DNA from 2 places in the Metallumcola ferriviriculae genome. Region 2 is predicted to be linked to the other one. Evidence: riboswitches for the same ligand, from Rfam matches in the RefSeq annotation. Region 2 holds a riboswitch; the other holds the start of a gene.
The links. A riboswitch is a leader RNA that binds a small molecule or an ion and turns the genes downstream of it on or off. The one in region 2 is predicted to bind thiamine pyrophosphate.
Positions count from the first base shown of each region.

Region 1: linked by a shared signal. The riboswitch ahead of thiT (energy-coupled thiamine transporter ThiT) and the one ahead of thiS (sulfur carrier protein ThiS) in region 2 are both predicted to bind thiamine pyrophosphate.

Region 1 covers NZ_CP121694.1:1,681,727-1,689,612, reverse strand. Annotated here, with positions in the region: gene MFMK1_RS08545 (carbon-nitrogen family hydrolase) at 1-366, opposite strand, end outside; gene MFMK1_RS08540 (glycosyl hydrolase family 18 protein) at 611-1,966, shown strand; gene MFMK1_RS08535 (flavodoxin family protein) at 2,154-2,774, opposite strand; gene MFMK1_RS08530 (gamma-glutamylcyclotransferase family protein) at 2,970-3,395, opposite strand; gene rnhA (ribonuclease HI) at 3,432-3,878, opposite strand; gene MFMK1_RS08520 (Sir2 family NAD-dependent protein deacetylase) at 4,014-4,541, opposite strand; TPP riboswitch at 4,624-4,726, shown strand; gene thiT (energy-coupled thiamine transporter ThiT) at 4,722-5,309, shown strand; gene MFMK1_RS08510 (thiamine diphosphokinase) at 5,363-6,013, shown strand; gene MFMK1_RS08505 (sulfite exporter TauE/SafE family protein) at 6,016-6,369, opposite strand; gene MFMK1_RS08500 (ABC transporter ATP-binding protein) at 6,421-7,152, opposite strand; gene MFMK1_RS08495 (ABC transporter permease) at 7,155-7,850, opposite strand.
Region 2 covers NZ_CP121694.1:1,444,956-1,452,841, reverse strand. Annotated here, with positions in the region: gene pglX (BREX-1 system adenine-specific DNA-methyltransferase PglX) at 1-1,372, opposite strand, end outside; gene MFMK1_RS07235 (SHOCT domain-containing protein) at 1,543-1,785, shown strand; gene MFMK1_RS07230 (YlbF/YmcA family competence regulator) at 1,868-2,212, opposite strand; gene MFMK1_RS07225 (DUF362 domain-containing protein) at 2,268-3,389, opposite strand; gene MFMK1_RS07220 (sulfurtransferase TusA family protein) at 3,510-3,755, opposite strand; gene MFMK1_RS07215 (AIR synthase related protein) at 3,881-4,636, opposite strand; gene MFMK1_RS07210 (ECF transporter S component) at 4,626-5,105, opposite strand; cobalamin riboswitch at 5,201-5,385, opposite strand; TPP riboswitch at 5,483-5,582, shown strand; gene thiS (sulfur carrier protein ThiS) at 5,695-5,889, shown strand; gene MFMK1_RS07200 (thiazole synthase) at 5,990-6,766, shown strand; gene thiH (2-iminoacetate synthase ThiH) at 6,766-7,869, shown strand.

The sequences.
Region 1 (7,886 bases), 240 kb from region 2:
GTACTGCTCCTCCTTCATTAACCTAAATAAATGAATTTTATTGTAGGTGTGCACTAATTCCCCTTGACTGTTCACCACCAATGCTCTATTGAAAAACTTGCTATTTTCATTACTCGATACGGACCCACCAATTATGTCAACCTTATGCTCCCTAGCCAAACTTTGCAGCAAACCGGTGCTCGGTTCACCACTTCTGTCAGCAATAACATCTAATTTATCCAACGCATAACCGGTATTCCACATTTCCGGCAGCACCACTACCTGTCCCCTACCGGAAACGGCACTGCCAATCAATTCTGATACCCTTTTACGATTAATTTCCGGGTTCCCCAACGCCACATCCATCTGAATTACTGTCACCTTCATCAGGTATCACCTCCGATGTTTCTAATTTCTTATGCTGAATTCTGCTTGCTTTAATCTCAATGTTAACCAATTATAGCTATTTTTGCAAAGAAGTAACGTACCATCAACAGTAAGCTTGCCAACATATGGGTGAAGAGTCAACATCATCTGCTTCTGTCATTATTTTGGTCATGAAATATGGGTTGTTGTTAGTTAAAATGGATAGTATGCGATTTAATCTCAAAGTTGGGGAGGGGGAGATAATTTGAATAGACTAAGTTGGTTACTGTTGTTGATAGTATTACTGTTAATTACCGGATGCACAACGGCACTTATCGGGGTAGTTAATACACCAAGCCCAAAGGCCAGCCAGACGACAGATCCTATAAAAATTGATCATTCGCTTGACATACGTGTTAAAGACACAGACAGCGCATCCAAGGATACTAAAGACCTGGACAGCCCACCCAAGGAGAGTTCGCCTGAAGAAGCAGTTCCTAATGGCAAAGCGGACAAGCACCAAAATAATGCCTTAAATGAGGCAGCCAACACCATGGGAAATAGTCAAGTTATAAGTAAGAAAAATAATTTCGCTAACAAAACAACAGACAAGTCCAAAGAAGTTTTATCCTTTTATACTAATGATGAAGGATACCTGCCCAGCTCTTACCATACTCTGGTCAAGCAAGCTGATAGCATTGACTGGGTTGCTCCCTTTTGGTTCCGCTTAGATGCAGCAAAAGGCTCCGGACATGTCGAATTATTTAAGTCCGGGACTTCCGCCTTTAAGCCCATGAAGGCTAAAGAGATAGTTGATACAGCCCATGATAAAGGAATTAAGGTGCTGGCAGTGGTACACAATCTGCTATATGGCAGTTCCGCCACCAGCCGAAATTTAGCCCATGAAATGGTATCCACAGAAAAAGGCCGTGCTCACTTCATTAATGATTTAGAAAATATTCTAGAAAAATACCATTTTGACGGTATTAACATGGATATGGAATACTTTCGTATGGATGACCGAGACAACTTTTCCAAGTTGATGCAGGAGATGTATCAGACCTTAAAACCATTGGGATATACAATTACGATTTCGGTGCCTGCCAAAACCCGGGATGACCGGTCCAACTCCTGGTCAGGTCCGTTTGATTATGCGGCCATCGGAAAGTACGCAGATACCGTGGTGCTGATGACCTACGACGAACATGGTTATGCCAGCGACCCCGGACCTATTGCGTCGGTTGGCTGGGTAGAAAAAGTAATCAATTATGCTCTCACTCAAATACCAGCAGGCAAGATTTTTATGGGGATACCTGCTTACGGCTTTGACTGGACCCAAGGCTCCAAGTCACCAAAGTATATTTCCTACGCCCTTGCCCAGCAAACTTTAGCAACGTCACAACAAAAAATTCGTTGGGATAATGAAGCTAAGGCACCTTACTATATTTATTGGGACAAAGATGGCAAAAAACATCAGGTCTGGTTTGAAAATGCCTCCAGCTTGTCACACAAATTAGAGTTGGTCAAAAAATATAATATTAAAGGTATCGGTATCTGGCGGATTGGTATGGAAGATCCTAAATACTGGCCCGTAATTGATCAATACTTCCAAAAACAATGATACAACAGAAAGACAACGCTTCCGATGTCAGAAACTACAGGTGTCACTTATTTGTCACTTATTGGTGTCAGGCACCACCTGTCTGAGGTGTCACTTATTGGGTCACTTATTGGGTGTCAGGCACCACCTGTCACTACTTGTCACTTATTGGCAAAAGCACCCCTCTTTATGAGGGGCGCTTGATTTATCAGTCTAATCTTTTTAATAAATGAACCATATTGCGTCCTATCTGCCTGCAAGCGGATATGGCTATTTCATCCTCTTCTACACTTTTACGAAAACTTACTTTCCCGTCCTGATAATCGGCAAGCATGGTTCCTGTAGCGCCGGCGCTGAGTATGCCGCCATCGGCGTTGCGGTCATCAACCACCAACAATCCCTGGGATTTCATGAAATTCTCCATTATTGCCAGGCATGCTTCCTGACCACCGTTACGCAGCCCTGCATGGGTTACTGCAGCACCTGCCTTTCCTCCTAACAGGTTAGCTGTCATATGCATATAACGTGTCCGGTCCATAAAGTTTTTCATCAAGGTAGTGACATTATGCCAGTATACAGGCGACCCCAGAATAATCCCGTCTGCAGCCAAAAGCTTTTCCCCCAACGGAGCCATATCGTCATCCTTAATTGAGCATTCAGGTCGGCGAAGACATTTATTACAAGATAAGCAATGCTTAATGTCATAATCGCAAAGCTCCATTAACTCTACTTCAGCCCCCAGTGATGACGCTTCTTCTAGCACCGTTTCCAACATTTTTGCCGTATTTTTACCTTTACGGTGGCTGCCGTTAATAGCAACGATTTTCATTTGAATTCCTCCCTCCGAAATTTGTCTGCTTTAATCATTATAATGACTGGTCCATAAATGCTACAATTAATTTCATAACCACTAATGTATAAACTATATTTTCTTGAAAAGAATCTTTCTTCCTGCATCATTCCATTAAAATAAAGTCATCTAAATAAATTTGGCCCGTATTAAACGGGGCCAGGGAAATCTTTATTACTTTACGGCCTTTCTCTCTTCTATGTATTCACGCCAGCTGCCACTGGGGATTAAAATCCCAAATTTTTCTACCTCATGAAGGCGGGCAGGACTATACACGTAGGTAAATGCCTCAAAAACCTCACCGTCGTGAAGAAATACTGCCTTGGTGATTCGTTCGTAAAGATTGGTATGTCCGGGTCCATGATACCCTTCAAGCCGGTCCAAGATGGCAATAGCTTTGTCAAACTGTCGACACTGCACTAAGTTACCATAAACCGGATTGTCACCCTCCAATAGGGCAGGGTATCCTTCTCGAAGATGATAGAGCGTGCCCGACACCCATGCCTCCCATTTGCCAATTACATGAGGCTTAAGATGTTTTTCATAATTCCAGAAACCGTCCATCAAAGTACCATAAACGAATACATACCCTTTCTTCATGCAGTTCACCCCCTGCAGCCCTCAACGAAAAAAACTTTAAGTCGGCTGAGTATCTTCCAACAAATCAGAGTTTTTTAAGGCCTCTGTAGCTAGAAAATCGCAGCGTTCGTTTTCCTCAATTTCGGCATGCCCTTTAACCCAGTAAAAGCTTACTTGGTACTTATCTAAAAGCGATAGCAATTTCCCCCATAGGTCTACATTTAAAGCCTTTTCCTTTTTATTACGCATCCAATTATTATCCCGCCAACGGGCAGCCCAACCCTTATTAATACTATCCACCAAGTATTTTGAATCACTGTAAACATCTACAGCACAGGGCTCTTTTACTGCCTCCAACCCTTTAATGACCGCCATCATTTCCATTCGGTTATTTGTAGTATTCTTATATCCTTGGGAAAGTTCTTTTCGGTGGCCTTTATATAATAACACTACTCCATATCCGCCGGGTCCGGGATTCCCCGAACAAGCGCCGTCTGTGTACATAATTATTTTTTTCTGCTCCGTCAATGGCTTTTCCTCCTGTTATCAATTTCAAACCCTGGTGTATTGGTCGTATATTAATAATTCCCTAATAAAAATAAAAAGTCCTGCTTTTCATACCATTTTTTGGAAAGATACTCAGGTCAGCTTAAGCCTCTTCAACCAAGCGGGAACAGCCTGGTCAGCGTCCTCATTAATAATAGAAACTTGAGTACCCTGCTCCCTAGCTGCACTAGGCAAATCTCCGGCAGGTTTAACATCAAGACTACAACCTATTACCAGGAGATGATCTGCAGCGGCAACAGTGTCTTTGGCCTTTTCCCAATTCCTAATTGGGTCGCCCAGTAAAGCTATTCCTTGTTTTAGGTTGCCATGCAGTTCTATTACCGTCTCTGACCCGGCCTTCTGATGAAGCCTATCTATATTTTCCGTTACCACGGGAATCCCTGCTTTAGCTATAGCATAATGCGCCTTGGTCGGTTCTTTATCCATCCAGGTAAGCATCTCTTGATAGAGCTCCCGATATAGTCTTGGATGTGCATTAGCCCACTGCCGGGTAAGCATGACCCTTAATGGCACGCCCCGCCAATGCATATCATACCCGGGAATTCCTGCACTAAGGGAAATCCCCGCTCCAGTGAGAACCACAGTTTTAAAGATAAACACCTCCCAAGTAAATCACAGAATAAGAAAGATGTAATAGTTGCATTAACGTCTCCATAGTATTATGATAGAAACAAAATTACATTATGCTCGCTGGGGGAGCCTTTGGCTGAGAGAGTGGTTACTGCCACCGACCCTTTGTACCTGAACTGGATAATACCAGCGGAGGGAAGCGGACCTTAGATGGTTATACCGCAGGCCTTGGTTGGTCTGTGGTTTTACTTTGGCGGGCAAATACGAGGGGGAGTAACCTTGAAAAACATACGCATGATGGTTGAAACAGGAATGTTGGTTGGCTTGGCTATGGCACTGAATATGCTGAAGCTCTTTGAAATGCCCCAGGGCGGCTCGGTATCTTTGGAAATGATACCGATATTTATTTTGGCAATTCGTTGGGGGACGGGTACCGGTCTAATCGGCGGACTGTTATTCGGAGTAGGCCAACTCTTGTTGGGTGCTAAAATTTATTACCCGATGCAAGCCCTATTAGATTATCCGATAGCGTTTACTTTGTTGGGACTGACAGGCCTTTGGCGAAAGCATTTCTACTTTGGTATTACCGCTGCCACCCTAGCCAGAGGTTTTGCACATGTACTGTCAGGCGTAATTTTCTTTGCCGAATATACACCCGTAGGTCAGAACGTCTGGATTTACTCCTTGATTTATAACGGCTCATATTTGCTGCCTGAATTAGTTCTTTCGGTATCGGTCATGGCCATCCTAACCAAACAAAAAGGTTTTATGCAAGAAATGCAACCTATGTCTCAGTGAAGTTACTTTTATAATATCAAACATTGGACTATACTAGTACCCGAGGGGATAACATGAATAAAATAGCAGCCATTATCACCAACGGCAATCTGGACTTACTGGAACAAAATAAAAAACAAATAATGGAGACGGACTTTATCGTTTGTGTGGACGGTGCGGCAAGTATTTTAACCCGCTGGAACATCCAACCCCACGTGCTGCTGGGCGATTTGGATTCTATTAATTTAGCTGCCCGCCGTTCCATGGAACAAATGGGTGTGCCTATCCAACAACATCCCGTGGAAAAGGATCAAACAGATACAGAATTGGCATTGCATTACTGCACAAAAAAAGGTTTTAGTAAAGTTCTGTTGTTTGGCGCTTTAGGGAGCCGCTTAGATCATTCCCTTGCCAACGTTCTTTTGTGTCTCGCCGCCCAAAAATTAGGTCTGCAGTTAACTATTTTTACTGACACAGGCTGGGCTCGCTTAGTGGGGACACATCTATCTATCCAGGGAGAACCCGGCGATTTGCTTTCGCTCCTCCCCCTGTCAGAATGTGTCAGCGGCGTCACCCTGGATGGAATGAAGTATCCCCTGGATAACGCTTCAATCCATCTGGGCACAACACGAGGTATCAGTAATGAGCTTAGCGGTAATTGCGCCTCAGTATCAGTTACATCAGGTGACTTGCTGGCCATATTTACACGCCAAGCACACGCATAAAACTAGCCACGCCACATTTTAATTGCCACCAGAACGATAAGCCCGGCAAACAATTTCTTCAATATTTCCGCCGGTATTAATCTGCTTAACCAAGCCCCCAGCCAAGCCCCGGTTACTGAACCGACAATTATTAGCAAACCCGCCTTCCAGTCTACGTTGCCATAGGTAGTGTGCCGGTATACACCAACCAGCGCAGTGGGAAGAATAATGGCCAGGGATGTTCCTACTGCTTTATCCACCGGCAAACCCAATAGATAAATCATGCCGGGGACCAAGACTATCCCACCGCCAATACCCAGCAGCGAGCTGAGTACCCCTGCCAACAATCCAAGCAAAATTATTGCCGTAAAGTGCATTTTCTCACCCCGCAATATTCTAATACCACATCAACCAAATGTGAAAAGCTTTCAAAAAATCATCTCGCCATTAAGAAAGGCCCTAGTGCGATTATCATCGGGGTTTTGAAATATTTTTTCAACTGGGCCACTCTCCGCCGCCCGACCCTGATACATAAATATTATTTCTCCCGCTAATCTTTTAGCTTGAAAAATATTATGAGTTACCATCATCACCGTGGTACCCCGTTCCCGGTTTAAATCTCGGGCGATCTTTTCTATTATTGCTACGTTCGCAGGATCCAAGTTGGATGTAGGTTCATCCAAGAGCAGCACTTTAGGCTTAAGCACTACAGCTCTAGCGAGGGCAACCCGCTGGGCTTCACCACCAGATAATGAACGGGCGTTACGCTGGGTAAATTCTTTCAAACCCACCTTTTCCAGTGCATAAAATGCTTCCCGACGGGCCGTGCTTTTAGATATGCCTCGTGCTGTCAAGCCGTATGTTACGTTATCAAGTACTGATGTGGCAAACAACACTGGTTTTTGAAAAACCATGGTCATGCTTCGCCTTAAGTTAAGCCGAGACTTTGTATTTGTGTCAGTGGAAATACCATTAAAAAATATCCGACCTGTGCTCGGTATTTCCAGTAGATTCAGCAGTCGCAGCAGTGTACTCTTTCCAGCGCCGCTAGGCCCCACAATGCCATAAATACAGCCATGCTCAATCACTAACTCCGGGATATCCAACACCAATTTACCCTTAAACTCTTTAGTAACACCTTCAAGTTGAAAAGCAGGCAAGTTTAATTTCCTCCCTCTCGTTGAACCGTATACAATAGGGAATTGATTATAAATGCTAATGCTAGAAGAACAATACCCAGACCAATAGCCAGTTCAAAATTTCCTTTGCGTGTTTCTAAAACAATTGCCGTAGTCATTACGCGAGTATGACCCTGAATATTACCGCCTACCATCATCACCGCACCTACTTCAGCAATAACCCGGCCAAAACCTGCTATTACGGCACCACTTATGGGCCGTTTAGCCTCCTTAATAACGGTAAAAGCCACCATCTTGGCGGAAGCACCCAAAGTAACGGCTGTTTCCCTAACTTCTGAATTTTTATCCCTCACCGCTACCATAGTAAGTCCTGTGATTATAGGTACGGCCAGCACCGTCTGCGCTATAATCATAGCGGCCGGAGAAAAAAGCAAATCCAGAGGCCCCAAAGGACCATGGTTGGCAAGAAGCAAGTATATCAACAATCCTGCCACCACCGGCGGCAGTCCCATTAAAGTGTAAATTGTCTTTTCCAACCACCGCAGACGCCTAGAATCACGAATACCGATCCATGCACCTATGGAGATACCTAATGCTGCCGCGATTAACACAGCAGCCCCGGAAACATAAAGTGACAAAAATATTATTCCCAATAGTTCCTTGTTGAGTGTCATAATTAACGTTAAAGCCTGTGCCAATCCGGCCCAAATTTCGGCCACCCCATCAACCTCCTTCAATAAAGAAACCCCACCTGC
Region 2 (7,886 bases):
AATACTCCAATTGGACCAAACTGCTAATGTTATGTTCATCAATTAAGAAGCGACGAAGTTTTTCATAAGATTTGATGAACATCCATACGAAAGGTGCCATCATAGCCGTATAACCGCCTGCAACAGTCATCAGACAACATTTTTTCATAAACACTGCAAACAGATCTGCCTGGACATCATACCAATTTGTGCTGACAAACTGTTTCATGTCTTTATCCATCGCTTTACGGTTCAGGTAGGGGGGATTGGTAATTACAGCATGGTATTGACTTGCCAATATTTCAGCCTGCTTCACCAAAGGCGCAAATTTACTTGCCACGACAGGATCCGTTACCGCCAACCGCCGGACGAGAAAGGGAATATCCATCTGAGCCACATCGAGCATAGACCCGTACCCTTTAGCATTACTAAACACATCCAATAAATCCTTTACCTTTTGCAGCGGCCCGTCCCCGCCGGCACCCGAAAATTTTCGGATATCTTCATCACCTAGCCCACCAGGTTCTTGAAAAGCATATACATCGGGCTTTAATTCTTCCTCCAAATTCCGGGCCTTTTTTTCAGCTGCCTTGATTGACAGGGCAAAACTCGCCAGCGATACGGCATGCTCATCAATGTCCATGCCGGATAGATTATTTTTTAGGATTAATCGGGGAATATTTTCAGCAGCATAACCATCAGCAAGGTAAATGTCATAAAGTACGTCAAAAGCATATACCAGAATATGTCCACAGCCACAGGCAGGATCAAGTATTCTAATATTTTCCGGCAGTAATCTGCCCTCTGAAAAGAAGCCTTGGCTGCCCTGTAACGGTTCAATCAAGTAAAGCCATTTGCTTCTCAATGGGTGGCGGGGGTTCCCCGCTAACCAGAGCCGCCCTACCGAATTTTCTACCATATATCTTACTAGCCAATCAGGAGTAAATAGCTGAGTGGCTACGGGTAAATCAGCTTTCTTAACCGGGCCCTTATTGATACCTAACAGCTCTTTTTGCCTATCCGCCATAAAAAACTGGTAAAACCAGCCGATTGTTTCCACACTATTCCAATCAGTTTCCTCTAACTCCCCTGCCAGATCCATTAAACAACCTTGTGCGCTCAGCAATGCTTGAGGAAATGAAGCCAGTGCTTCCCTCTGTCCGGTAAACAACCTGGGGAAGAGGCCCTCTAGTCGGGAACAATCAGCAATAAATTCCTCCACAGGAATTTGCCTAGGCAAAAAATCCACCTTGCCGGGAAGATAACCGTTTGTTCTTATGAAATACCACACAGTAAAGTAGGTATACCATCGCAAAGCTATGCCCCGGTCAGTATGCGCCAATATTCTTCTTTTCGCCTTATAGGCAAATTTTTTAATCTTACTTCGGTCCATAATTACCTCGTTACTACCAAACTTTTTTTCCATAGTATACCAAATAGATGCTTTACTCAAGCAGTTAACTTGAGCAAACTACATAATTTAATCAAATAAACTCCACATTTTTATCACAAGTTGTTGATAGACTAATTACTATAATAGAAAATCTAAGGGGAGTGATTGATATGATGGGTGGCTACGGTATGGGCTACGGTGCGGGTTTATTAGGCATTTTCTATATGTTAGTACCTTTGCTAATAATCGGATTGATCATCTACTGGGCTGTTCGGGCCGCTGTCCAATCCGGCGGCGTACAGCAAAAGACCGGTCATATGGGCGCGATAGAAATTGCCGAAGAGAGATATGCTCGGGGAGAAATCTCTGACGAAGAACTTAATACAATCCGCAGCAACCTCAAAAAGAAATAGCCCGCCCTACCAAAATTATATTTTTTGGTTTAAAAAAACCGCGTGCCCTAACTAAAGGGACGCGGTTTTTTTATTGAATAAATTAAGAACTAATTTGACCAAATAGTTCGTTGGTGATGATCTGGTTAGCTTCTTCCATCACCTTACTAAAATCCTGTTGAGCCTGGAAAAAACGCTTTAGCGTCTCATTGGCCATAGCTTTCTGCTGCAGAAGTTGGAAACTCTGCACCTCACTATTCACCTGTTGTCCTTGGGCTTGACCCTCTTGGATGCGCCGCTGGCTTTCTTCCAGTTCATTTATCAATTCCTGGGCCACCGGGTCCAGCTTAATTCGAGCTTGAGCCGCATTTAGGTTGGAATACTCTTCTGTTTCCTTAACTGCCTGTGCAAATTCCTTTGCTTTCGTGTCTAAACTAATGATATTCACCTCCCACTAGCCCCATATTCTTGATAAGAATAATAAATCCTTTAAATATTTTTACCTAACTTTGGTTCCCTGCCATTAAATATGCTTCCAAAAAAGAAACAATATTTTTAGCAGTAGGCGGACATCCGGTCACATTTTTAGTCAACTTTCCTGTACATGTACCCACACCGATACCACTCTTTTCCTTCCCCTTAAATCCCTGACCGACGTAAACCTTTTCTGTTAACTGTTCCAGGTTGCCTTTATCTTTAAGACGCTGCAATGCGTGAATTAAGCTGCTGTAACAAGCTGAGCAGGCCTTTTGCTCCAAAACCCAGTAAGCTAATCGGTCCGCCTCTTGGCTGGCCAAAATTTCTCCTACTGCCGGCGCATCACCAAGGCAATTCAATTCATCAATATCTTCCCTAACTAATTGCGCAGAACCTACACCTAATTCTTCCGCCATACCTATATAAGGAATGTCATCAACCTGGTAGCCTATCAATTCCGCTGCATATGTATCCACCATCACCGGGTCCGTACCGGCAATTACCCGGTTCATCTGCACCGGGTTACCACCCCCTTCATAAGTGAGGTCGCCCACAATGCCATCTACCACTACCAAATTTGTCTTTATAACCTTATTCAATGCAGCAATAGGTCGGTGAAGTCCCATGGTGTGAAAGCGTCTCTTTTCTTTATCCGGGATGCAGCCTTTTAGGTTTTTCAATGCACAGGTCATTTTTGTCTGGCAGTGTGCTTTAAGCACCGGCATATTAATAAGGTAGTCTACTCCTAAAGCCTTACCGCATACATTTATTTTCATACCCTCTACGTCAAGTTCTTGGGCTTTATCTTTTTTCAGGTCGATCAGTTCCACCCCAAAATCCTCGCTGATATCCTTGTAGCCGCAAACCCGAAAAGCGTCCTCAGTATTATCTCCCACCCATGCACTTTCCAAAATAATTATATTTTTGTAGCCATATTCATGTAAGTACTTTATTACACCCCGTACTAACTCCGGCGAGGTAGTAGCACCCCAGTGTGCCGGTTGAGAAACCACCAGATTAGGTTTGATACCGATCAGGGGATTCTGCCTGCCAAGCTGGGCAATATCCTGCTGAACATCTAGAGCAGACATAATTTTAACGGCCATTTCTTCGGCTTGATCCCCATACATCACGTAAAGTTTATCCATCCATGCTCCTCCCCGTAAAATACGCAACACCCCCTCTGAACAAAAACATTTCATGCCTCTCGGCATCTAATAGAAAATTATCCATACCCCATAATTTCCCGTACATTAAAAAATCCCATATTAATTACCAGGTTCATACGTCTTCTTCACTATAATCTCCCAATCAGTATCATTGATCTTATTTACACTTAACACCTTTTCCCCCTGAATTTCTAGGCTCTTAGGCACATTATCCACTGCCGGCGAATAATCCACAATTACCCGCAGCACCTGCCCCAGCTCCATCTCTTCAAGTTCCAGTTTACTCCTCACAAATGGCATTGGGCATTCTTCACCTTTAAGGTCAATTTCCCGGTCAAATTGCATTAGTCTCCTCCTAAAACACTTAAAACTTGAATTTTATTTTACAAATCATTAATTACCATTATAATACCATTTCCCAATAGTCTTTAACAATTATGAAAGGCCGCAAATCAATAACGGCCTTTCATTTAAAACGTTATATCGGGTTTAAGTATTGCAATGGGGGTTACCGGTAAATGTAATTCCTTTAAATACCTTTCAGCCTCCCTTTCTCCGGTAGCAAGCACACATGTTGCCGGGCCGGCAGACTTTTGCATGTCTACCTTATCGGCGCCAAGAAGATATTCAAAAGATAATCCGGCGGTTATCGCCAACAGTTTAAGTTCATAATCAACACCTTTAGAACCTACCGGCAGGATTTCATGTATTTCTGTAACTTCCAGTAAATAACGCAGGGTCTTGATACCGGCGACAAGACGCGGCTTATCAAGCACTTCCGCACCCACCAAAGGTTTACCCACTAAGTAAACTATATCCCCATCCACTGAAGAACCGATTCTCAAATCATTCCGCTCGGCAACGCCCACCACCGTTACACCCATACCGGTCTGACTGGTAGGAAAGTTTTCTTCCGTACTGCCATTAATAAGTGATAGCGGCAGCCCAGCTTCCTCAATACTTTTCTTGATGCCATTAAGGATATTTTCCCCGGTAGGATGCATCTCCACGCTCAACGTGTCTATAATAGCCACAGGTAAAGCACCGCTGGCCATTACTTCCATTATAGGAACAACAGCTATCATTCTTCCCAGCAGTTCCCCGCTCACCTGCAGCTGATCACCGGATTTTGGGCCTACAGCCCCGGTAGAATCACATCCTATTATCAAAGTCTGCTGACCCAAATCCACCAGGGTTAAATCACGCACCCGCTTATTATCCGGCAACGTCTATACCAGCTTTCCGCACGGACTTATAAATAATGTACGCCAACAAAACATTCGCAAAGGAAGCTGCCAACAGGGGGGGCAGCATGGCCACGAAAAAAGGCCACCCGTTCATAGGTACCAAAGAAAGAGGCGCCAGGATTCCATTGGCCAGCGTGGTCAAAGTTATCGCTGCATAACCGTTCACTTTACGTACTAAAAACCCAAAAAGATAGGCAAACAGCGCCATCTGTACGGCAATAAGGAAATGAATCGGTAATGACAACGGGAAGCCCACTAAAGCAGATGATACTAGATGACCGATGGATATAATCAGTGCTGCTTCAGCACCGCCGAAGGCTGCAGCGGCAAAATACCCCGGCGCAGAATCAAATGCCACGGTTCCAGTAGGGCTGGGAACCTTTAAAAACGCACCTACAACACTTAATGCTACAAAAATACCAACACGAGTGACGGTTTTGGTTAACATATAAATCCCCCTTCGTTTTAAAAAAATTAAAAAGCCCCTGGTTTCCCAAGGACTTTTCCATCATCCTAAACTCCATCACCCCTTTCCGCGGGGGCTTAAAATCTCACTTATTGGCAGGTCTTCTGACTCAGGGCTGCCTAATCACTCCCCTTCCCGGCAAAACCAGTGGTTTCGGAGCTTTCGTAACCCTACTACAGCGGCGGGACCGCGTCCTTTACCTAAATATTAGGCCGAACTTCCCTATTCTCCCATGACGGGCACCAATAAGTCTTATTAAACTTTAAATGAAAATTCAACACAAACTAAAATTTTCCTGCCAGTTAACTAACTTTCTTTACAAGCCCCTTACTTTCAGGATATAATTTAATAAAATTAAATACTACCGCTGGGGGTGCCCTTTGGCTGAGAAGGAAATATTTCCTAACCCTTTAACCTGATGTAGTTAGTACTACCGTAGGGAAGCTTGAAATCTTTTATACCTGCTTTTCTACAGCAGGTTTTTTCTTTTTTTATCGCATTTTAACAACCTGTATTAAATATTGCTCTGACGCAGGAGGGTGCAACTCATTTTAAGCAAAGGAGGTATAGTATGATAGTCAATGGTAAGGAAATGAATATTCCGTCAGGTACCACTATCTCCGCCCTGTTAAAAAAACTCAAGATAAATGCGGAACGGGTTGTAGTACAAGTAAACCAGGAAATTATCTCTGCACAACGCTTTGAGAAAGTAATTCTTGATGCCGAAGACAAAATAGAAATTATCAGTTTTGTAGGAGGAGGCTAGGTCAATTTCGGGCATAAACCTTATTGAGTTGATGCCTTCCCCAAAGTTAACGCTTTTTTTAGTTAAGGCTTTTTGACTGTTATAAAAAGGAGTTGATCATATGGACCCTCTTTCTATCGGGGGCGTAGAATTAAACAGCCGTCTATTAATCGGCACAGGTAAATTTCCCAGTAAGCAGATTATACCTAAAGTAATTAATGCCTGTGAAACCCAGATTGTCACCATGGCACTGCGCAGAGTGGACATCGGTGCTGATGAGGACAATATTCTTGAATATATCCCCAAGGGATGTATTCTCCTTCCCAACACTTCTGGTGCTCGGGATGCCGATGAAGCGGTAAGGATCGCCCGCTTAGCCAGGGCATTGGGGGCGGGAAATTGGGTGAAAATCGAAGTTATTTCCGATAATAAGTACCTGCTGCCTGACAACCAAGAAACCATCAAAGCTACGGAAATTCTCGCTAAAGAAGGGTTTAAAGTACTGCCTTACATGAGTCCTGATTTAATGGCAGCAAAAAGAATGGTAGAAGCGGGTGCAGCAGCGGTAATGCCGCTAGGTGCACCCATTGGTACCAATCGCGGCATAAAGACCAAGGAACTGATACGCATTCTTATCGATGAAATTGAGGTGCCGGTTATTATCGATGCTGGGCTGGGCAAACCGTCAGACGCAGCAGAGGCCATGGAAATGGGTGCTTCAGCGGTGTTGGTCAATACTGCCATTGCCACTTCTGCTGACCCGGTAAAGATGGCCCAAGCTTTTTCTTTAGCAGTTAAAGCTGGTCGTATGGGTTATCTCGCAAAGATGGGCGCAAAAACTCGATACGCCCAAGCCTCCTCTCCCCTAACCGGTTTTCTCTTCGAAGGTGACAAATAATGAGCTTTTATCAATATTATTTGGCACACAAGGACTTTGATTTTAATTCTTTCTTCAGTAGTATCACAACAACAGATATTGAGCGGATACTCGCCAAGGATAAAATAAATGCCTATGACTTTTTATCACTACTCTCTCCTCAGGCGGAGAAGCACCTGGAATCCATGGCAGAGAAGGCACAAAAGCTTTCCCTGCAGCATTTCGGCAAGGCAATTCTCCTATTTACACCCATGTACATTGCTAACCATTGTATCAATAAATGTGCTTACTGTGGTTTTAATGTAGGCAACCGTATTAAAAGAAAAAAACTCACCGCGGAAGAAATAGAACAGGAAGCCAAAGCCATTGCCGCTACTGGATTAAGACATATCCTCTTTTTAACAGGAGAGTCCCCAGCTCAATCACCGGTTTCCTACATAGCAAAGGCTGCCGGGATATTAAAAAAACATTTCCACTCCGTGGGCATCGAAATCTATCCTCTAACAGAACAGGAATACAGCCAGGTAATCGATGCCGGTGTGGATAGTTTAACCGTCTATCAAGAAGTGTACGACGAAGGTATCTACGATAAGGTACACCTGGCGGGACCCAAACGAAACTACAGCTTTAGACTAGATGCTCCGGAACGAGCATGCCGGGCAAAAATACGCTCGGTAAATATCGGGGCACTGCTGGGATTAAATGAGTGGTGTAAAGAAGCCTTTTTCACCGGCCTCCATGCCGATTACCTACAAAATAAATATCCCGATGTAGCAGTAAGTGTCTCACTGCCCCGCATCCGTCCTCATGCGGGAACTTTCCAAGATATCTTCCCGGTCAATGATAAAAGCTTGGTACAAATTATGCTTGCCCTGCGCATCTTTCTTCCCTACACCGGTATAACCATTTCCACCAGGGAACGGCAGGAATACCGAGACCATTTAATACCTCTGGGCGTTACTAAAATGTCCGCCGGGGTAAGCACGGAAGTAGGCGGACATAGTTCCGAAGATAAGGGTGAAGGACAGTTTGAAATAGCTGATAATAGAAATGTTGCAAAAATGAAACAAGCCATACTGGCCAAGGGTTATCAACCCGTTTCTAAGGATTGGATGAGTTTTTAGTAAAACCTAGCCGAATT